Regions from separate parts of the Streptomyces sp. NPDC046349 genome, predicted to be linked through region 2. Evidence: riboswitches for the same ligand, from Rfam matches in the RefSeq annotation. Region 2 holds a riboswitch; each other region holds the start of a gene.
What was found. Region 2 has a riboswitch for cobalamin ahead of metE (5-methyltetrahydropteroyltriglutamate--homocysteine S-methyltransferase). Riboswitches for the same ligand answer to the same signal wherever they lie in the genome.

Region 1 (5,468 bases), on a different contig from region 2:
GGGATGGAGATCATCACGCGCCCGTACGGCTACCAGGAGCCCGCCGCCACGGGCAGGTAGACGACGTTGGGCGAGCCCGTGTCGGGGTGCACCCCGACACGGGCCCGCACGCCGTACACCTCGGCCAGCAGGTCCTCCGTGAGCACCTGGGCCGGCGTCCCCGAGGCCGCGACCCGGCCGCCCGCCAGGACGTACAGGCGGTCGCAGAAGGCGGCCGCGAGGTTCAGGTCGTGCAGAACGAGCAGACCGGTGGCGGGCAGGGCCCGGACCAGGCCGAGGACCTCCAGCTGGTAGCGGATGTCCAGGTGATTGGTAGGCTCGTCGAGGGCGAGCAGTCCCGGGTCCTGGACGAGGGCGCGGGCCACCAGGACGCGCTGCCGTTCGCCCCCGGACAGCTCGTCGAAACGGCGGGCGGCGAAGCCGGCCGCTCCCACGGTCTCCAGGGCGTCGGCGACGCGCCGTACGTCGTCCGGGCCGTCCTGTTCCCAGAAGCGCTTGTGCGGGCTGCGGCCCATGGCGACGACCTCGCGGACGGTCAGGCCGAGGGTGCCGCTCGCGTCCTGCGGCACCACCGCCACGCGGCGCGCCCGTTCCTTGACGGTGAGCGCGCCCGCGTCCGCGCCGTCGAGCAGCACTCTGCCGCCGGTCGCCCGCAGGGCTCCGTGGACGCAGCGCAGCAGGGTGGTCTTGCCGCTGCCGTTGGGGCCGACGACCCCCACCGTCTCGCCGGCCCGCGCGGTGAGGTCGATCCCGTGGAGCAGGGTGTGCCCGTCCGTTTCGTAGCGGACGGCCTCGAGGGCCAGTTGCACCGGCCGGGCCGGTCCGGTCGGGTCCGTCATCCGGTCACCCCTTCGGTACGGCTGGAGCGGCGCAGCATCCAGAGGAAGAACGGCCCGCCCACGAGCGCGGTGACGACACCCACCGGTATCTCCTCGGGGGCTGCGGCCGTACGGGCGATCAGGTCGGCCAGGATCAGGAACACCGCCCCGCCCAGCGCGGCGACGGGCAGCAGTGCCCGGTGTCCGGCGCCCACGACCATCCGGGCGGCGTGCGGGACCATCAGCCCGACGAAGCCGATGGCGCCGCTGCACGCGACGAGCACGCCGATGACGAGGGAGGTCAGGACGAACACGGCGGCGCGGAAGCGTCCGGTGTCCAGGCCCAGGGTGTGCGCGCCCTCCTCCCCGGTGAGGAGCAGGTCGAGCGGCCGGGCGAGGGCGAGGAGGAGCGCGCCGCCGACGAGGAGCGCGGTGGTGGGCAGGGCCAGTTCGTCCCAGCGCGCCCCGCCGAGCCCGCCGAGGGTCCAGAACAGCACGGAGCGGATCTGGTCGGGGTGCGCGGCGAGGACGAGGACGAGGCTGGTGAGAGCGGACAGGATGTACTGGACGGCCACGCCGGCCAGGATCAGCCGGCCGGTGGTCATGGTGCCGCCGCGCCGGGCCATCGCGTAGACGGCGACGAGCGCGGCCATGGAGCCCGCGAAGGCGGCCAGCGGCACACCCATGCCGAAACCGGCCGCGGTCGTGCCGAAGACGATCACGAGGACGGCTCCGGCGGAGGCCCCGGAGGAGGCGCCGAGGAGGAACGGGTCGGCGAGCTGGTTGCGTACGAGGGCCTGGAGCACGGTGCCCGCCACGGCGAGCCCCGCTCCGACGACGGCGCCGAGGAGGATCCGCGGCATCCGCACGTCCCACACGATGGAGGCGAAGGCCCCGGTGGGCCGGTTCCCCGACAGGCCGCCGATGACGATGTCGAGCACGCGGCCGGGGGCGATCCGTACGGGCCCCAGCGCCAGGCCCGCGATCGCCGAGACGGCGAGCGCGGCGGCGAGGACGGCGAGGACCGCGCCGGTGCGGAGCCTCACGCGGGGTTCGGGTGGAGCTGGCTCCCCAGCGATTCCACCGCGTCCGCCACGCGGACGCCGAGGACGGCCGAGGAGAGCGGCAGCACGACGAACCGCCGGTTCTTCACGGCGGGCACGTCCGCCAGTGCCGGGTCGTTCAGCAGGCGCTGCTTCTTGGCCTCGACGGTGGTACCGCCGTAGTCGTAGATGAGGACGACCTCGGGCTTGCGCTCGATGACCTTCTCCCAGGCGACGTCGCCGAAGGTGTCCTTGAGGTCGGCAAAGACGTTGGAGCCGCCTGCGAGGGAGATGATCTCGTTGCCCACGCCGTTGCCTCCGGAGGTGGAGGCGGTGCCCTCGCCGGAGTCGTAGGCGAAGACGGTCGGCCGGGGGAGGTCCTTGACGCGGGCGGTCACGGCGTCGATGCGGCGCTGCTCGTCCTCGATGAGCTTCGCACCGCGGTCGGGTACTCCGAAGGTCCGCGCGACCTCGGTGATCTCGGTTTTGAGCTGGTCGAGGCCGACGGGCCCCTCGGTGCAGTACTCCACGTTGAGGCGGGAGTCGATGCCGGACTCGGCGAGTCCCTCGCGGTCGCGGCCCTGCGTCCTGTCGAAGGCGCTGGCGTAACCGCCGTAGACGAAGTCCGGATCGGCGCCGAGCAGGATCTCCTTGGAGGGGTACTCCTCGGCCAGCACCTTGATCTTGTCGTAGGCGGGCTTGTAGGCGGGCAGTACGGCGTCGTCGAGGTAGGCGGTGCCGGCGATCCGGTCGCCCAGGCCGAGGGCGAGCATGAGCTCGGTGGCGTGCTGGTTCATGGTGACCGCCCGCCGGGGCGGGGCCTGATAGGTGTTGCTCACACCGCAGTTGGTGAGGGTGTACGGGAAGCCCGGCGCGGCGGCGTCCTCCGCAGCACGGTCCTGCCCGCCGCCGGGTGAGCCGGCGCAGGCGGTCAGGGATATCAGAAGCGTGACAGGGGTGAGCGCGCGCAGGGCGGCGCGGGAACGCGACATGGCGTGGCCTCTCCGGGGGATCCGCGTCCCCTGGTCGTCGTGAAGGAGCAGAGGCGGTGCGTCAGTGTCTGACTCCCGGTGTCCCGCGCGGGGAGGACCGGTCACAGTGGCGGGACCGCACCGGAATCGCACCGGTTTCCTGTCCTGCACCGCCTGGTCGTGCGCCCCCAGTCTGCCAGAACGCGCACGTGGACCGGGGTGCCGGGCCCTGAGAGTCCCGCGGTCACGCGGGCTCGCGCTGTGTCACGGGTACGTCAACAGACCTCACGCCGCCCACACACCGGACACGATGGCGTGATGCGCACACACCGCACCGCCGCTCTCGCCGCCACTGCCGCCGCACTTCTCGCCCTCACCGCATGCAATCCGCAGACCACCGACACCGGCAAGCCCCCCGCTGCGCCCAGCGCGCCCGCCGCGAACTCCGCCCCCGCTCCGGCCTCCAGTGCCCCGACCTCCGCGAAGACCGCCACCCTCCCGGACATGGTCGGCAAGGGACTCCAGAGCGCCCAGGACGAAGCGCAGGCCGCGGGGTTCGCCCTCCTCAAGTCCCACGACGCGCTGGGCCGCGACCGGCTCCAGGCTCTCGACCGGAACTGGAAGGTCTGTTCCCAGACTCCGGCTGCCGGCGCGGACGTCGACACGGGTACGACCGTGGACTTCGGGGCCGTGAAGCTGGAGGAGTCCTGCCCGGCCGCCGACGCACCGCCCCCGAAGCCTGCGGGCAGCACGATGCCGGACTTCGCCGGGCAGGGCATGAAGGCCGTCCGCGGGGCGCTGCCGTCCCACGCGAGCATCACCGTGAAGGACGCCGTCCAGAGCCGCATGGTGCTGCAGGAGTCGAACTGGAAGGTGTGCTCCCAGGATCCGAAGCCGGGGACGGCTCTGACGGGGCAGCCGGTGTCGTTCCAGGTCGTCAAGACGGAAGAGTCCTGCCCGTAGGCCTTTCCCGCGGTTCCGACCCTGGCGGGGTGCCGACCTCGCGAGACGACGGCCGCCCGGCCGGCCTTTAACGCGGCCGAGCCCCGTCGAACCATCGACGGGGCTCATACTTCGGCGAGGACGAGAGCCGCTCGGCTCCCTTCCCTCATGGCAGGGGCGGCAGGATTCGAACCTGCGGCCTACGGTTTTGGAGACCGTTGCTCTGACCAGCTGAGCTACACCCCTTCGGCGAGACCAACCATGGCACGGCCGGGCCCTGCGATCCAGTGAATTCCCGTCGCGTCGCCGGACGGGATCAGCGACAGAGCTCCATGATCATGTCGTCGAAGCCGGGGAACTCCTCGGCCGCCAGCTCGACCACGGCACCGGCCGTACGCCGCGCGCCCGGGGCGAACCGGTCGGCGACGGCCGTCAGGGCCTCGTCCGGGCGCGAGGTCCGGTCGGCCCCGTAGGGCGCGGCAGCCTCGTACGGGCCGCACCCGTCGGCCAGCAGCCACAGGAAGTCGTCCAGGTCGCGCGCGACGACGCCCGTCTCCCCCTCGGACCCGAGGAAGACCACAGGCTGTTCGGCGAGCGGCCGGCCCGGGCGGACCATCCAGAACGCCGCGTATCCGCCGGATCCGTCCTGGCCGAAGACACGGAAGGCGCCGCCGTCCACGTCGTTGTTCCCCGTCCACGCCCTGAACCAGTCGTCGGTGTCCTCGGCGGACAGGAAGGCTTCGAAGGGGTCGAAGTCGACCCCGTCTCCGTCCGCGTGGCCGAAGGGGACCGCCAGCGCGGCGGCGAGTGCGGCGGGGAACCGTCGATCGTCGTTGAGCGTCACCCGCACACACTAACGGGGCGACGCCCGCAGGTCAGGCCAGGGCCGGAAGGAAGCCGCCGCGGGAGGTGCCGGAGCGCAGGAGGTGCGGCCAGTCCAGCGTCTCGGGCAGCGCCTCGAGGGACAGGACGACCACTCCGCCCGCCCGTTCGGCGTCCGCGCACCAGTCGGCCATGTCGCCGGCCCGGGGGCTTCCGCCGGATCCGTCGAGCACCGGCGCGGCCATGGCGGGAACGACCAGCCCGGCATCGCCGGGGCCGTCCACGACGCACAGCGTGAGCCTGGGGACGATGCTCCACCCCTCGCACGGGGGCACCGCCCCGTCCTGCGCGGCAAGCACCGGCAGGGCGTCGTGCACGGGGGCGTCCGCCACCAGCAGTGCGGGGGTGGTCCCCCGGACGAACAGGGTCTTCTCAGGATCGAACAGCATGGGGCACCCTCGCGGATCGGCGCGGCCGAGTTCCGGCCGCCCCCTTGACCGCTCTGGTCCAGACCAATAGTTTCCGGCATGCACCGCCTCACGCGCTCACGCCCATCCCTCGCATCCGCAAAGGAAGCCCATGCGCCGCAGCATGCTCGGCAGACTGGCCGTAGCCGCATGTTCCCTCTCCCTGCTGACCGCCTTCGCCCCCGCCGCCGGTGCGGACGCCGCCGCCGCGGGCGGATCAGGTCGCGCGTACAAGAAGGTCGGCTACTTCACGCAATGGGGCGTCTACGGCCGGGACTTCCAGGTCCAGGACCTCGATGCGAACGGCTCCGCCGGCAAGCTCACCCACATCAACTACGCCTTCGGCAACGTCAATGCGGAGGGCAAGTGCTTCACCGGCAACGTCCCCGGCGAGGCCGACGCCTG
Region 2 (5,468 bases):
TCCCGGGGACCTGTTCCACAACGTGAGCATCACCTTCCGGTCCCACATGCTCGCGGACGTGATCGGCGAGCGGCGTTTCATCGTGTGCTACCTGACCAAGCCCGACGCCGACGGGGCCCTGCTGCCCGTCGACAACCGCGAGCGGTGGGTCTTCCACGCCCCGTGGCACCCCGACCGGGGCGAGACCCTCGAGGACTTCACCGACGAACGCTGCGTCGAGCACATCCGGCGGGCCGTCGGCGCGCCCGACCTGGACGTCGAGATCACCGGGAAGGCGCCGTGGCACGCAGCCGAGCGCGTCGCCCAGCGGTACGCGGCCGGCCGGGTCTTCCTCGCCGGCGACTCCGCCCACGAGATGTCGCCCACCGGAGCCTTCGGCTCCAACACGGGCATCCAGGACGCGCACAACCTCGCCTGGAAGATCGCCGCGGTGCTGGACGGCGCCGCAGGTCCCGGGCTGCTGGAGACGTACGAGGCCGAGCGGCTCCCGGTGGCGCGGGCGACGAGCGAGCGGGCCTCGGCCCGTTCGGCCGAGCACAGCCACCCGGGTTACGAACCGGAGCCCGAGTCCGTCCCCGAGGCGCCGGCGCGCGCCGGCGGCCGGCAGAACGGGGTCCTCGCCGTGGCCATGGGGTACCGGTACGCCCAGGGCGCGGTGGTGGGAGCCGACCCGGACCTGCCGGTCGTGCCCGAGCGGATGCGGCTGTGCGGAGACCCGGGCTCGCGCGCCCCTCACCTGTGGCTGCGCGACCCGGTGGCGGGGCGGCGCAGGTCCACCGTCGACCTCTACGAGCGGTCGTTCGTCCTGCTCAGCTCCGAGGGCACGCCGTGGAGCGGTGCGGCGGGATCGGTCGCCAAGCGGATGAACGTCCGCCTGGACGCCTACGCGATCGGCACCGGCCCGGAGGCCGACCTGATCCCGGAGGACGGCGGCGACTGGGCCGAGGCACACGGCACCACCCCGGGAGGAGCGGTCCTGGTCCGCCCGGACGGCTTCGTGGCCTGGCGGTCGGTGGAGGCGGTGGCGGACCCGGAATCGGTCCTCTACCGGGTCCTCACCACGGTGCTGGACCGCTACTGACGCCCGGCCCGCCCGGAGACGCAGGAGGGCGCCGTCCCGTGGAAATCCACGGGACGGCGCCCCTTTTCCATACGGCCCGGATCAGCTCACGGGACCGTCGTCGCCGAAAGCCGTCCAGGTCCGCCGGCTTGCCGACTTGGCAGTCGGCGATCCGCCACACCACCTGCTGTGGGGTCCCCAACGCGCCCGTGGACGGGCGAGTACCCGATGATCCGCGTACGAGGGGGAAGGGCAGCGCTCCGACCGGCAAGCGCTCCCGGGTGTTGCACGCCGCCATCCGGATGTCGGACAACTCCGCCCGTTGCCGGCGAAGGGCATCTACTCTGGCCGGGCAGCTGGTTCGCCCCGTCCGCCAGGCGGGACGCGTCGTAAGAGGGAACCCGGTGGGAATCCGGGACTGCCCCGCAGCGGTGAGCGGGAACGACCGCCGTCATACGCACTGGGACCGCGACGAGGTCCTGGGAAGCGACGGCCAGTAGGTGCCCGCCGGGAGACCGGCAGGCGTGCCCGCGAGTCCGAAGACCTGCCCGTTGCCCGCGTGCGACCCGTCGTGCGCGGAAATCCCGGTGACCTCGTGGGCGGGTCGGCGACAGATCAGGCGGGCTACCGCGGGCGCGTACGCACAGGTACGCACTCCCGCAACCGGTCGAGGTCCGTCCGATGCGTCATCCCTTCGCGCTCCCGACCCTCACCGGGTCCACAGGAGACAGCTCGCGAAGGAGAGTTCCGTGACCAGCAAGACTCCCGCCACCGCCGTACGGGCCGGTGCGGCCACCGTGTACGGCTACCCCCGTCAGGGGCAGAACCGGGAACTGAAGAAGGCCGTCGAGGGCTACTGGAAGGGCCGGGTCGGCGCCGACGCCCTCCGGGAGACGGCCCACGACCTGCGCCGGACCACCTGGCAGCAGCTGGCCGACGCCGGCATCACCGAGGTGCCCACCGGCGACTTCTCGTACTACGACCACGTGCTGGACACCAGCGTCATGGTCGGCGCCGTCCCCGCACGCCACCGCGCCGCCGTCGACGCGGACGCCCTGGACGGCTACTTCGCCATGGCGCGCGGCACCCAGGAGGTGGCCCCCCTCGAGATGACCAAGTGGTTCGACACCAACTACCACTACCTGGTGCCGGAACTGGGCCCGGACACCGTCTTCGTCGCCGACTCCTCCCAGCCGGTCGCCCAGTTCGAGGAGGCCCGCCTGCTCGGCCACACCGCCCGCCCGGTGCTGCTCGGACCGGTGACGTACCTGCTGTTGGCCAAGCCCGCCCCCGGCGTGGCGGCCGGCTTCGACCCCCTCGCCCTCCTCGACCGGCTGCTCCCGGTGTACGCACGCGTCCTCGCCGACCTGCGTGCGGCCGGGGCCGAGTGGGTGCAGCTGGACGAGCCCGCCCTGGTGCAGGACCGCACCCCGGCCGAGCTGAGCGCCGCCGCCCGCGCGTACCGCGAGCTCGGCGCCGCGGCCGACCGGCCGAAGCTGCTCGTGGCCTCGTACTTCGACCGGCTCGGCGAAGCCCTGGCCGTGCTGGCCAAGGCCCCCGTGGACGGGCTCGCCCTGGACTTCACCGGCGCGGCCGCCGCGAACCTCGACGACCTCGCCGCCGTCGGCGGCCTGCCCGGCAGGCGCCTGGTCGCCGGCGTCGTCAACGGGCGCAACATCTGGATCAACGACCTCGAGAAGTCCCTCGCCACGCTCGGCACCCTCCTCGGCCTTGCCGACAGTGTCGACGTGGCCGCCTCCTGCTCGCTGCTCCACGTGCCGCTGGACGCCTCCGCCGAGCGGGACATCGACCCGCAGGTCCGGCGATGGCTCGCCTTCGCCCGCCAGAAGACCGCCGAGATCGCCACGCTCGCCCGCGGCCTCGCCCGCGGCACGGACGCCATCGCGGCCGAACTCGCCGCCAACCGGGCCGACCTGGCCTCCCGTGCCGACTCCTGCGTCACCCGCGACCCCGCCGTCCGCGCCCGGACCGCGGCCGTCACCGACGCCGACGGCCGCCGCTGCCGGCCCTACGAGGAGCGGGCGACCGCCCAGCGTGCCCGCCTCGACCTGCCGCTGCTGCCCACGACGACCATCGGATCGTTCCCGCAGACGGCCGAACTGCGCACGGCCCGCGCCGACCTGCGGGCCGGCCGCACCGACACCGCCGGCTACGAGGACCGCATCAGGGCGGAGATCCGGAAGGTGCTGGCCTTCCAGGAGAAGGCGGGCATCGACGTGCTGGTGCACGGCGAGCCCGAACGCAACGACATGGTCCAGTACTTCGCCGAGCAGCTCACCGGCTACCTCGCCACGCAGCACGGCTGGGTCCAGTCCTACGGCACCCGCTACGTCCGCCCGCCCGTCCTCGCCGGCGACGTCTCCCGCCCCGAACCGATGACCGTCCGCTGGACCGCGTACGCGCAGACGCAGACGACGAAGCCGGTCAAGGGCATGCTCACCGGGCCGGTCACCATGCTCGCCTGGTCCTTCGTCCGCGACGACCAGCCGCTCGCGGACACCGCCCGGCAGGTCGCACTGGCCCTGCGCGACGAGGTGAACGACCTGGAGGCGGCGGGGACCTCCGTCATCCAGGTGGACGAGCCCGCACTGCGGGAGACCCTCCCGCTGCGCGGCGCCGACCACGCGGCCTACCTCTCCTGGGCCACCGAGTCCTTCCGGCTCACCACCGCGGGCGTCCGGCCGGACACCCAGATCCACACGCACATGTGCTACGCCGAGTTCGGCGACATCGTCGGGGCCATCGGCGACCTCGACGCCGACGTCATCAGCCTGGAGGCGGCCCGGTCCCACATGCAGGTCGCCGACGAGCTGTCCGGCGCGGGCTATCCGCGCGAGGTCGGGCCGGGCGTCTGGGACATCCACTCGCCGCGGATCCCCTCCGTCGACGAGGCCTCGGCGCTGCTGCGCAAGGGCTTGGGGGCCATCCCGGCCGAACGGCTGTGGGTCAACCCCGACTGCGGCCTGAAGACCCGGGCCTGGCCCGAGACCCGGGCCTCCCTGGAGAACCTGGTCGAGGCGGCCCGCCTGGTCCGCGCCGAGGCGGGCGCCGACCGCTCCGGCGCCGTCTGACCGGCGGAGTCCGTCAGACGGAGAGCGGGGGGCCGGCGTACTCCGGCGAGTGCGCCCGGTCCCCGTCCGCGTCCCCGTCCGCCGTCGCGGTGAGCCCCGCCACATGGTCGGTGATCATGTCGAGGATGGCCGCCGAGACCGCGGCGTCGCCGAGCACGAGGTGGTTGAGGGTCAGACCGTCCGTCATGGCGGCCAGGTACCGGGCCAGTACGTGCACCGGTACGCGCAGCTCGAAGGGCATGAGCCGGCGGAGCTGTTCCAGGAGCTCGGTGTAGGTGTCGCAATACAGCTCGTACTGGCGTCGTGCGAGATGCTCGAATCCTGGCCGGCGCAGGGCGTACTGCGTGAGTTCGTAGGTGAGCATGTGCTCGCCGGGGTTGGCGGCCACATGGTCCCAGTACGCCTGGAAGCCGGCCCGGATGGTCTCCCGGAGGGTGGCCCGCGGCCGGATGGCCTCCCTCGCCACGGTGATGCCGTGCTCGGTGATCGCCGCGATGACGGACTCCAGCAGGGCCTGCTTGGAGTCGAAGCAGTAGTGGAAGACGCTCAGGGAGACGCCGGCCTCGGCGCAGATCGAGCGCGTCGTCGCCCTGGCGACGCCGTCGCGGGCCATCACACGGATCGCCGCCTCGGTCAGCTGGCGGCGTCGCGCGGCCGACGGCATCCGTGCCATGGGCGTGGTTCCCTTCGTTCCGTGCGGTGCGGTGCGGTGCGGTCGGGCAAAGGCGTACGGGGCCGGCCGGATCGGCGGATCCGGCCGGCCCCGTACGCGGGGACGTGAGCGGCGTCAGCTGCTGTAGACGCCGATCTCATGGAGCGAGTAGCCCCACTTGGTGCCGCGCTGTACTCCGTGGACGCGAACGTAGCGGGCCGTGGTGCCGGTGAACAGGGCCGTGTCGAGACCGCCGTCACCGGTGGTGGTGGACCACGCGGACCGCCAGTCCACGCCGTCGGCAGACAGCTCGATGCGGTAGGCCTGCCCGTGCGCCCGCTCCCAGTCGAGAGTGACGCGCCTGACCAGGTTCGCCGCCCCGAGGTCGATCCGGATCCACTGGTCGTCGCTCCAGTCGCTCGCCCAGCGGGTGCCCGTGTTCCCGTCGACGGCCCGGGAGGGGGCGTAGCTGGTGAACGGGTTCCACTCCGAGGAGCTGGCCGTGGCGGACGCGCCCGCTGCGAGGTTCACCCCGGCCTTGTGCTTCTCGGACGAGCCCCAGGTGGTGAGGTAGGACTCGGCACCGCGGAAGAGGTCGTCGACGACGTCCTGGCCGCCGACGATCCGCAGGTCCTCGATCCAGTCCGGGACCAGGCCGTAGTGC
Region 3 (5,468 bases), on a different contig from region 2:
CCCGAGACGGACCAGGCGCTGGTCCGCGACGCACTCCAGGTACTCGCGCATCGACTCGGTGTTCATGCCCGGCAGGCCGTCGCCGCACAGGTCGCGGCCGAACTGCAGCTCCGCCTCCACGGCCTCCTTCAGCATGTCGGTGACCTGCTGCTGGAGGGCGTCGTCGAAGAGCTCGGGCTCCTCCTTGCGGACCGTGTCCACGACCTCGAACGCGAAGTTCATGTGCATGGTCTCGTCACGGAACACCCAGTTGGTGCCGGTGGCCAGGCCGTGCAGCAGACCGCGCGAGCGGAACCAGTACACGTACGCGAAGGCGCCGTAGAAGAACAGGCCCTCGATGCACGCGGCGAAGCAGATCAGGTTCAGCAGGAAGCGGCGGCGGTCGGCCTGCGTCTCCAGCCGGTCGATCTTCTCGACCGAGTCCATCCACTTGAAGCAGAACTGCGCCTTCTCGCGGATGGAGGGAATCTCCTCGACCGCGTCGAAGGCGGCCGCGCGGTCGTCCGGGTCGGGCAGGTAGGTGTCGAGCAGCGTCAGGTAGAACTGGACGTGCACGGCCTCCTCGAACAGCTGGCGCGACAGGTACAGGCGCGCCTCCGGGGAGTTGATGTGCTTGTAGAGCGTCAGCACGAGGTTGTTCGAGACGATCGAGTCGCCGGTCGCGAAGAACGCGACCAGACGGCCGATCATGTGCTGTTCGGCGGGCGTCAGCTTCGCGAGGTCCGCGACGTCCGAGTGGAGGTCGACCTCCTCCACCGTCCACGTGTTCTTGATCGCGTCCCGGTAGCGCTCGTAGAAGTCCGGGTAGCGCATCGGGCGGAGCGTGAGCTCGAAGCCCGGGTCCAGGAGGTTCTTGTTGTCGGTGGAGCTCATTACTGGCATGCCTCGCAGGACTCGGGGTTCTCAAGGGAGCAGGCCAGGGCATCGGCGTCGACGGCCTGCGGGAGCGCCGCCGGAGCGGCGGTGGCGGCCTGCGCGGCGCGGGCGATCTTCGTCGCCGGACGCGAACGCAGGTAGTACGTGGTCTTCAGCCCCTGCTTCCAGGCGTACGCGTACATCGAGCTGAGCTTGCCGATGGTGGGCGTCTCCAGGAACAGGTTCAGCGACTGCGACTGGTCCAGGAACGGCGTACGCGCCGCCGCCATGTCGATCAGGCCGCGCTGCGGGATCTCCCACGCCGTGCGGTACAGCTCGCGGACCTCGGCCGGGATCCAGCCGAAGCCCTGGACCGAGCCGGAGGAGTCGCGCAGTGCCTCGCGGGTCTGGGCGTCCCACACGCCGAGCTGCTTGAGCTCCTCCACCAGGTAGCCGTTCACCTGGAGGAACTCGCCCGACAGGGTCTCGCGCTTGAACAGGTTGGAGACCTGCGGCTCGATGCACTCGTACACGCCGGCGATGGAGGCGATGGTGGCCGTCGGAGCGATCGCCAGGAGCAGGGAGTTGCGCATGCCGCTCTCGGCGACGCGGGCGCGCAGCGCGTCCCAGCGCTCCGGCCAGTTCAGCTCGACGTCGTAGTGGTCCGGGTGCAGGACGCCGCGCGCGGTGCGGGTCTGCTCCCAGGCCGGCAGCGGGCCGCTGCGCTCGGCGAGGTCGCAGGAGGCCTCGTACGCGGCCAGCATGATGCGCTCGGAGAGCTTGGTGGACAGGGCCTTCGCCTCGGGGGAGTCGAAGGGCAGCTTCAGCTTGAAGAAGACGTCCTGGAGGCCCATCGCGCCCAGGCCCACCGGACGCCAGCGGGCGTTGGACCGGCCGGCCTGCTCGGTCGGGTAGAAGTTGATGTCCACGACGCGGTCGAGGAAGGTCACCGCGGTGCGGACGGTCTCGTCGAGGCGCTCCCAGTCGATCTCGCCGTTCACGACGAAGGCGCCGAGGTTGACCGATCCGAGGTTGCAGACGGCCGTCTCGCCGTCGTTGGTGACCTCGATGATCTCGGTGCACAGGTTCGAGGAGTGGACGACGGTCCCCGGCTCGGCGGTCTGGTTCGCCGTGCGGTTGGAGGCGTCCTTGAAGGTCATCCAGCCCTGGCCGGTCTGCGCGAGGGTGCGCATCATCCGACCGTACAGGTCGCGGGCGGGCATCGTCTTGCGGGCCAGGCCGTCGGCCTCCGCCTTGCGGTACGCGGCGTCGAACTCGTCGCCCCACAGGTCGACCAGCTCGGGCACGTCCGCCGGGGAGAACAGCGACCACTCGGCGTCGGCGTTCACGCGGCGCATGAACTCGTCCGGCACCCAGTGGGCGAGGTTCAGGTTGTGGGTGCGGCGCTGGTCCTCACCGGTGTTGTCGCGCAGCTCCAGGAACTCCTCGATGTCCGCGTGCCAGGTCTCCAGGTAGACCGCGGCGGCGCCCTTGCGGCGGCCGCCCTGGTTCACGGCGGCGACGGAGGCGTCGAGCGTCTTGAGGAACGGCACGATGCCGTTGGAGTGGCCGTTGGTGCCGCGGATCAGCGAACCGCGGGCGCGGATGCGGGAGTACGACAGGCCGATGCCGCCCGCGTGCTTCGACAGGCGTGCGACCTGGTGGTAGCGGTCGTAGATCGAGTCGAGCTCGTCCAGCGGCGAGTCCAGCAGGTAGCAGGAGGACATCTGCGGATGCCGGGTGCCGGAGTTGAAGAGCGTGGGGGAGGAGGGCAGGTAGTCGAGGCGGCTCATCAGCCGGTACAGCGAGGCCACTTCCTCGACGGCCTGGACGCTCTCGTCCGCGGCCAGGCCGCAGGCCACGCGCAGCATGAAGTACTGCGGGGTCTCGATCACCTGACGGGTGATCGGGTGGCGCAGCAGGTAGCGGCTGTGCAGGGTGCGCAGGCCGAAGAAGCCGAACCGGTCGTCGGCGCCCTCGGCGAGGGTGTGCTCGACCAGCGCGTCCAGGCGGCTCGCGTGCGTGCGCACGAACTCGGCGGTGCGGTCGGCGATCAGGCCCTCGCGGTGGCCGACCTCGACGGAGGCGGAGAACGAGGTGGAGCCCTGGCTCGCGGCCTCGTCGCGCACGGCCAGCGTCAGCAGACGGGCGGCGAGCTTCGAGTACGCGGGGTCCTCGGAGATCAGCCCGGCCGCGGACTCGGTGGCCAGACCGCGCAGTTCGGCCTCGTCGGCGGCGGAGCTGCGGCCGCGGAGCGCGGCGGCGGCGACGCGGCCGGGGTCGGTGTCGGGGAGGTCCGCCGTCAGTTCGGTGAGGGTACGCAGCAGCGTGGCCCCCGGGCCCTCGGTGTTGTCGCCAGAAACGGACTCGGCGCGCGGTGCGGAAGGCGCGATGGTCACGGCGGGAGCTCTCCCTCGCTCGGCCCGGTCATCGGCGGTCGGGCGCGGGCGCATGCGGGCGTGGCAGGAGGGCACACCGCATGGCGTCCACCGGCCCAACCGCGAGGCCCGGACGTGTCGGCACCCGGTTCGGTCGATCCGGGCGCGCTGCCGGCAGGTCATCGGACTTGGTGTCCGGATGCCGGACACTTCATACCGTTGCGGGACAGTTCCGGATTCCCACCGGATTCCCCTGCGGCGACAGCAGGCATGAGCATACATGTGGGGGCGCCCTTGTGCGGCAACCCCCACATGTAGTGTCGGCGTGGCTACAGCTTGAGTCGATACGTGAGGAGTGTCAGGCCCTCGATGGGCCCCCAATCCCGCTCCGGAGTGCGTACGAAGCCCAGCCGGGCGTAGATCCGGTGGGCCCCGGCCATGCTGCGCTGGGTGGAGAGGACGACCCCCGTGACGCCCTCGACGGCCCGCGCCCGGTCCACGCACGCCCGCACCAGGGCCTCGCCGACGCCCCGGCCGCGGGCCGCGTGGGCAACCGCCAGCATCCGGAACTCGGCCTCGTCCGGGCCGGCGACGTCGGCGAGCGGGCTGCCGGGTGCGGCGAAGGTCACCCCGCCGAGCAGCCGCCCGTCGCGCTCGGCGACGAGCACCTCGGCCAGCGCGGCCCGGCCGGCCACGTCGCGCAGCACGTTCAGGTAGGCGTCGTCCTCGTTGAAGTCCAGGTGCCCGTCGGCGAGGTAGGCCTGCGCCGTGATCTCGCCCAGCTGCGCGTAGTCGGCGGGCACCGCCGTTCTGATCACCATGTCCATGCGGTCGAGTGTGCAGGACGTCTGTCGGCGCCCGGCGCTGTCGTCGGAGGCGACACCGTCGGGGACCACGTGCGAGGTCTCCGTCCACAGCCAGCCCCACGGCGGGCGGTACGAGAGCGTTCACCTCGTGCCGTGTGGAACGGACATCGCGCTGCCCGGCCCCGTCGGCGTCACCCTTCAGACCGAGGTCCTCAAGGACTGGGTGCGCTGAGCAACGCGCAAGGGCCCCGCCGACGGCGGGGCCCTTCGCATGGTTCAGCAGCAGCGGAAGCCCTCGCGGGGGTCCGCCTCGCGGGCGTCCGTGCGGGCGCGTTCGAAGGCGCGGCGGGTGAGGACCTCCGCGTCCGGGTCGTGCGAGCGCGCGTGGGCCACGTACCGGTCGTAGGCGGCCTCCCCGGAGAACTCCCGTACGTAGAACCGGGCCCTGGCCAGCACGCTCCGTACGGTGTTCACCCCACCGGCTCCTTGACCTGCCCGCCGCCGGAATCGCGGCCGGCCGCGGCGGCGAGCTGGGCCCGCTCCTCGGCGGTCGCGATCAGGCCCGCCGGGGCGACGATCTTCGACTCGGTCCACGGGACCTCGGAGAGCTTCGCCGACCCCGGGTCGCGGACGGCCTTGACGCAGGTGCGCAGCGCGTCCGCGAGGACCACGACGATCAGCACCGCGAAGAGGGCGCACAGCACGCCGTCGACCGTGGCGTTGGTGACGATCGTGTGCATGTCGTCCATGTTCTTCGCGGGGGCCAGTACCTTGTCGGCGTCGATGCCCGCCTGGTACTTGTCGCGCTGTGCGAAGAAGCCGACCTTCACGTCCTCGGAGAAGACCTTCTGGTAGCTGGCGGTGAGGGTCACCGTGGCGTCCCAGACCAGCGGGACACCCGTCACCCAGGCCCACTTGAGCCGGCCGGACTTCACGAGCAGCGTGGTGCAGACCGCCAGGGCGACCGCGGCCAGCAGCTGGTTGGCGATGCCGAAGAGCGGGAAGAGCTGGTTGATGCCGCCCAGCGGGTCCTTGATGCCGACCCACAGGAAGTAGCCCCACGCGCCGACCACGATCGCGCTCGCGAACCACACGCCGGGCTTCCAGCTGACGTCCTTGAAGGACTTGTGGACGTTGCCGAGGGTGTCCTGGAGCATGAACCGGCCCACGCGGGTGCCCGCGTCGAGCGTCGTCAGGATGAAGAGCGCCTCGAACATGATCGCGAAGTGGTACCAGAATGCCTTCATCCCGGTGCCGCCGATGACGGAGGAGAAGATCTCCGACATTCCGAGTGCGAAGGTCGGCGCGCCGCCCGTACGTGACAGCAGGCTGGCTTCCTCGACGTCCTTGGCGGCCTGCGTGAGCGCCTCGGGGGAGATGGCGAAGCCGAAGTTCGTCACCGCCTGCGAGGCGGACTCGACCGTGGTGC
Region 4 (5,468 bases), on a different contig from region 2:
GGCGCGTTCGACGTAGCGGGCCTCGGCGAGCCGGCCGCTGTTCTCCATCGCGCCGCGCACGGCGGGGAAGGTCCGGCCGAGCTTCATCACGACCGCCGAGTCGGTGGCGGCCAGACGGGCGGTCAGCTCCTCCTCGGGCAGTGTGCCGGGGAGGATGGTCAGGACCTCCTCGCCCTCCACGAGCGGGGTGCCGAGCCGGGCGGCGGCGGCGCTGACCGAGGTGACACCGGGAACGACCTCGGTGTCGTACCGGTCGGCGAGCCGCTTGTGCATGTGCATGTACGAGCTGTAGAAGAGCGGGTCGCCCTCCGCGAGCACGGCGACGGTGCGGCCGGCGTCCAGGTGGGCTGCCAGCCGGGCGGCGGCGGCCTCGTAGAACTCCTCCATCGCGCCCTGGTAGCCACCGGGGTGGTCGGTGGTCTCGGTGGTGACCGGGTAGACCAGCGGCTCCTCGATGTGGGTGTCACGCAGGTGCTTCGCGGCGATCGAGCGGGCGATGGACCGGCCGTGGCGGGCGCTGTGGTAGGCCACGACGTCCGCCTCGCCGATCACCTCGACGGCCCGCAGGGTCATCAGATTCGGGTCGCCGGGGCCGAGCCCGACCCCGTAGAGGCGGCCCTTGGGCTGGGCGTCGCTCATTCGGCCACGCTCGCAATGGCGTTGAGGGCGGCCGCGGCGATGGCGCTGCCGCCCCGGCGGCCGCGCACGACGAGGTGGTCGAGGCCGGACGGGTGGGCGGCGAGGGCGTCCTTGGACTCGGCGGCGCCGATGAAGCCGACGGGCACGCCGATGACGGCGGCCGGGCGCGGCGCACCCTCCTCGATCATCTCCAGCAGCCGGAACAGCGCGGTCGGCGCGTTGCCGACAGCGACCACCGAGCCCTCCAACAGGCCCCGATCGCGCCACACTTCGAGGGCGGCGGCGCTGCGCGTGGTGCCCATCCTCGCGGCGAGCTCCGGGACCGCCGGGTCGGAGAGCGTGCAGATCACGTCGTTGTCGGCGGGCAGCCGCTTGCGGGTGACACCGCTGGCGACCATCTGGACGTCGCACAGGATGGGTGCGCCCGCCTCCAGCGCGGCGCGGGCGCGCAGCACCACCTCGGGGGTGTACCCCAGGTCCTGCGGGAGGTCGGTCATCCCGCAGGCGTGAATCATGCGCACCGCGACCTGGGCGACCGAGGCGGGCAGCCCGGAGAGATCCGCCTCGGCGCGGATCGTGGCAAAGGACTGGCGGTAGATCGCGGCGCCGTCCTTCTCGTACTCAAACACGGTGTACTCGCTCATTTCTTCACTGCGTCTTCGGACTCTGGGGTGATGAGGTGGTCTCGCGTGCGGCCGTGAGGGCGGCCGCCAGGTCCGGCCGGTGCGGCAGGCTGCGTCCGCCCACGGAGAGCCGGTATCCGTCCTGGGTGGCGAGGGCGTCCACCCACTGCGTTCCCCGCGGGTGGCCGCACCGGCGCTCGCAGCCGGACCAGTGCACGGGCAGCGGCCCCCGCGCCCGTTCCACGAGGGCGCGCGCGTCGGCGCGTACGTCCGCGAGGGACTTCGCGCAACCGGGGCGCCCGGTACAGGCGGTGACGGACCGCCAGGGGCTGTCCGCGGAGACGACGAGTCCCGCGGCCGCCAGGGGGGCCGGGTCCGGGGCGCCCGGGAGGACGACGGTGCGCCACGGGGTGATCCGCATGCCGTCGCCGCTCTCCGCTGCCCGTACCAGGACCCTCCACTGGTCGCTGCTCAGCCGGCCGAACGGGGGCAGGACGCAGAGGGGATCGTGCGGGCCGGGCGGCGGCGGGGCGGTGTACGGCCAGTCCACCTCGGGGGCGCGGGCCGTGTCGATGCCCGCGGCGGCCAGGCGGACGGCGAACTCCCGCTCCTCCAGGGTGTGTCCGGGAGGCAGCTCGGCCACGCGCCAGGCTCGGGTACCGGCCGCGTCCGCGGCGTCGAGGAAGTACTCGGCGGCGAGCAGCGCGGCCCGCGGGGCGTCCCGCGCGGCGACGGCCACGGCGCCGGCGGCCGCCCCGAGGCGTACCAGTGCCCGGTCGCCGGGCCGCCCGAGCACGGTGATGTCGGGTTCCAGGGCGGCCACGTCCCCGCGCCCGTCGTCGACGGCGAACAGGAACCGGCCGGACAGTGCGGTGACGCGGGCGTTCGCGCACAGCAGCCGGTCGAGCTCGCGCACCTGGGGCAGGACGTCCTGCGATGCCGGGGTGGCCACGATGTTGCGTACGCGTTCGTGCCCGGGCGCGGGCAGCAGACCGGCGGCGTCCAGCAGCGCGGCGAGGCCGGCGCCGCAGCCGTCGGAGAGGCCTCGCAACTGCACGTTGCCGCGGGAGGTGAGTTCGAGGTGCCCGTCGCCGAACCGGTCGGCGGCCGACGCGAGGAGCGAGGCCTGGTGGGCGGTCAGCGCCCCGCCGGGGATCCGGACGCGCGCGAGGTGCCCGTCGTCCGCCGGGTGGAGCCTGAGCGCGCCGGGGCAGGCGTCACCACGGTCCCGTATGACGGGTTCGTCCCGCGATACGGCGGAGGGCGGCTGGGGCATGGCGGCGAGCATACCCACGTTTCCCCTCACCGGAACTGTGTCCGCCGCCACCCTCCGTCACGCGCCGCCCGCTCTCAACCCCATCCCCCCGCCCCGCCGCTCGGTCCACCCCCCACCGCCCGGACCCGCCCGCCGGCCACTTCGGCCCCTCCGGCCCCGTCGCCCCCTCAGCCCCCTGTGAAGCCCGCCGGCCCTGCCGGTCCCGATGGCACCTTCCCGCCGCCCCGCCCCCTTCCGGTCCCGCCGGCACCTTCCAGCCCCGCCGGCGTCTCAGGCGCGGGGGTCCGGGGGCAGAGCCCCCGCGACGGCGCCGCACCCGTCCACCGCACCCGCCCACCGCACCCCGCCCCACCGGCGGAGCCACCCCCACTCCCGACCACCACGAACGCCACCTAGGATGACCCTCCGGCGGCCCATACGGTCCGCCGTCGCCGAGGACGGCGACATGGGAGGAAGCCCGGTGCGAATCCGGCGCGGTCCCGCCACTGTGAACCCGGCAGCGCCACTGGGCCGGGTGAGTCAGGAACTCCCGCTGTCCTCACTGCCCGGGGCGCGGAAACCCCGAGGAAGGCCTGCCGCCGCATGATCCTGCTGCTGTCGACGTCCGACACCGATCTGCTCAGCGCTCGCGCAGCGAACACGGCGGACGCCCCCGTCCCGTACCGGTTCGCGAACCCCTCCCGCCTTCCCCTCGACGACCTCCCCGGCCTCCTCGAGGGTGCCGACCTGGTCGTCGTACGCCTCCTCGGCGGCCTGCGGGCCTGGCAGGACGGCCTGGACCTGCTGCTGGCCCCCGGCCAGACCCGCCCGGTCGTGGTCCTCACCGGCGAACAGGCGCCGGACGCCCAGCTGATGGAGGCCTCGACGGTTCCGATCGGCATCGCGGCAGAGGCGCACGCCTACCTCGCGCACGGCGGCCCCGCCAACCTCGAGCAGCTGGCCCGGTTCCTCTCCGACACCGTCCTGCTCACCGGCCACGGCTTCGAGCCGCCCGCCGCCGCCCCCACCTGGGGCCCGCTGGAGCGCACCGCACAGCGGACGGACGGCCCCGAGGTCGCCGTGCTCTACTACCGCGCCCACCAGATGAGCGGCAACACCGGTTTCGTGCACGCGCTCTGCGAGGCCGTCGAGGCCCACGGCGCCCGGCCGGTCCCGCTCTACGTCTCCTCCCTGCGCAGCCCGGAGCCGGAGCTCGTCGCGGCCCTGGGCTCCGCGGACGCGGTCGTCACCACCGTCCTCGCGGCCGGCGGCACCAAGCCCGCCACCGCCTCGGCGGGCGGCGACGACGAGTCCTGGGACGCGGGCGCGCTCGCCGGTCTCGGCGTGCCGATCCTGCAGGCCCTGTGCCTGACGGGCTCCCGAGCCGCCTGGGAGGAGAACGACGAGGGCCTCTCCCCGCTCGACGCGGCGACGCAGGTGGCCGTGCCCGAGTTCGACGGGCGTCTGATCACCGTCCCGTTCTCCTTCAAGGAGTTCGACGAGGACGGCCTGCCCGCGTACGTGGCAGACCCCGAGCGGGCCGCCCGGGTCGCCGGGATCGCCGTGCGCCACGCCCGGCTGCGCCACATCGAGCGCCGCGACAAGAAGATCGCCCTGGTCCTCTCCGCGTACCCGACCAAGCACTCCCGCATCGGCAACGCGGTCGGCCTGGACACCCCGGCCAGCGCGGTGGAGCTGCTGCGCACCCTCATCGCCGAGGGCTACGACTTCGGCCCGGTCACCGAGATCCCCGGTCTGGTCTCGGGCGACGGCGACGAGCTGATCCGTGCCCTGATCGAGGCCGGCGGCCACGACCAGGACTGGCTGACCGAGGAGCAGCTGGCCCGCAACCCGGTCCGCATCCCCGCCGCCGACTACAAGCGCTGGTTCGCCGAGCTCCCCGCCGAGCTGCGGGGCAGCGTGGAGGAGCACTGGGGCGAGGCCCCGGGCAGCATGTTCGTGGACCGCTCGGCGAACCCCGAGGGCGACATCGTCCTGGCCGCCCTGCGCCGCGGGAACCTCCTGATCCTCATCCAGCCGCCGCGCGGCTTCGGCGAGAACCCGATCGCGATCTACCACGACCCCGACCTGCCGCCCTCGCACCATTACCTGGCCGCGTACCGCTGGATCCAGGCGCGCGCGGAGGACGGCGGCTTCGGCGCCGACGCGATGATCCACCTGGGCAAGCACGGCAACCTGGAGTGGCTGCCGGGCAAGAACGCGGGCCTGTCCGCGGCGTGCGCACCCGACGCCGCCCTCGGCGACCTGCCGCTGGTCTACCCGTTCCTGGTCAACGACCCGGGTGAGGGCACCCAGGCCAAGCGCCGTGTGCACGCCACCCTGGTCGACCACCTGGTGCCGCCGATGGCGCGCGCGGAGTCGTACGGCGACATCGCGCGCCTGGAGCAGCACCTGGACGAGTACGCCCAGATCTCCGCGATGGACCCGGCGAAGCTGCCGGCGATCCGCGCCCAGATCTGGACGCTGATCCAGGCGGCGAAGCTCGACCACGACCTGGGTCTGGAGGAGCGGCCGGACGACGACGGCTTCGACGACTTCCTGCTGCACGTCGACGGCTGGCTGTGCGAGGTCAAGGACGCCCAGATCCGCGACGGTCTGCACGTCCTGGGCGGTGCCCCGACGGGCGAGGCCCGGGTCAACCTCGTCCTCGCGATCCTGCGCGCCCGCCAGATCTGGGGCGGTACGACGGCCCTGCCCGGGCTGCGCGAGGCCCTCGGCCTCGACGAGTCGAAGGCCACCCGTACGTCCGCGGACGACATCGAGGAGCAGGCCCGCGCCCTGGTCCAGGCGATGGAGGACGCCGACTGGGCGCCGGACGCCGTCGCCTCGGTCGCGGCGGACCAGCCGGCGGACGTCGCGGAGGTGCTGTCCTTCGCGGCCCGCGAGGTGGTCCCGCGCCTGGCCGGCACGACGGACGAGATCGCGCACGT

Region 1: it holds a riboswitch for cobalamin, as region 2 does, so the genes downstream of both, ACZ6JS_RS21525 (ABC transporter substrate-binding protein) here and metE (5-methyltetrahydropteroyltriglutamate--homocysteine S-methyltransferase) in region 2, are expected to answer to the same signal.
Region 3: it holds a riboswitch for cobalamin, as region 2 does, so the genes downstream of both, ACZ6JS_RS01315 (ribonucleoside-diphosphate reductase subunit alpha) here and metE (5-methyltetrahydropteroyltriglutamate--homocysteine S-methyltransferase) in region 2, are expected to answer to the same signal.
Region 4: it holds a riboswitch for cobalamin, as region 2 does, so the genes downstream of both, cobN (cobaltochelatase subunit CobN) here and metE (5-methyltetrahydropteroyltriglutamate--homocysteine S-methyltransferase) in region 2, are expected to answer to the same signal.

The regions. Positions count from the first base shown of each region.
Region 1 covers NZ_JBVJFK010000009.1:27,076-32,543, forward strand. The annotation lists gene ACZ6JS_RS21510 (VOC family protein) at 1-60, shown strand, start outside; gene ACZ6JS_RS21515 (ABC transporter ATP-binding protein) at 30-839, opposite strand; gene ACZ6JS_RS21520 (FecCD family ABC transporter permease) at 836-1,864, opposite strand; gene ACZ6JS_RS21525 (ABC transporter substrate-binding protein) at 1,861-2,853, opposite strand; cobalamin riboswitch at 2,896-3,035, opposite strand; gene ACZ6JS_RS21530 (PASTA domain-containing protein) at 3,151-3,795, shown strand; tRNA gene ACZ6JS_RS21535 (tRNA-Trp) at 3,944-4,020, opposite strand; gene ACZ6JS_RS21540 (SMI1/KNR4 family protein) at 4,091-4,618, opposite strand; gene ACZ6JS_RS21545 (hypothetical protein) at 4,650-5,045, opposite strand; gene ACZ6JS_RS21550 (glycoside hydrolase family 18 protein) at 5,176-5,468, shown strand, end outside.
Region 2 covers NZ_JBVJFK010000017.1:163,554-169,021, forward strand. The annotation lists gene ACZ6JS_RS32805 (FAD-dependent oxidoreductase) at 1-1,081, shown strand, start outside; cobalamin riboswitch at 1,401-1,626, shown strand; gene metE (5-methyltetrahydropteroyltriglutamate--homocysteine S-methyltransferase) at 1,810-4,152, shown strand; gene ACZ6JS_RS32815 (TetR/AcrR family transcriptional regulator) at 4,166-4,825, opposite strand; gene ACZ6JS_RS32820 (galactose-binding domain-containing protein) at 4,940-5,468, opposite strand, start outside.
Region 3 covers NZ_JBVJFK010000001.1:270,733-276,200, forward strand. The annotation lists gene ACZ6JS_RS01310 (ribonucleotide-diphosphate reductase subunit beta) at 1-873, opposite strand, end outside; gene ACZ6JS_RS01315 (ribonucleoside-diphosphate reductase subunit alpha) at 873-3,254, opposite strand; cobalamin riboswitch at 3,390-3,511, opposite strand; gene ACZ6JS_RS01320 (GNAT family N-acetyltransferase) at 3,563-4,060, opposite strand; gene ACZ6JS_RS01325 (hypothetical protein) at 4,059-4,271, shown strand; gene ACZ6JS_RS01330 (CstA-like transporter-associated (seleno)protein) at 4,316-4,513, opposite strand; gene ACZ6JS_RS01335 (carbon starvation CstA family protein) at 4,510-5,468, opposite strand, start outside.
Region 4 covers NZ_JBVJFK010000007.1:49,756-55,223, reverse strand. The annotation lists gene ACZ6JS_RS17680 (precorrin-2 C(20)-methyltransferase) at 1-639, opposite strand, end outside; gene ACZ6JS_RS17675 (precorrin-8X methylmutase) at 636-1,283, opposite strand; gene ACZ6JS_RS17670 (cobalamin biosynthesis protein CobG) at 1,288-2,538, opposite strand; cobalamin riboswitch at 2,953-3,080, shown strand; gene cobN (cobaltochelatase subunit CobN) at 3,121-5,468, shown strand, end outside.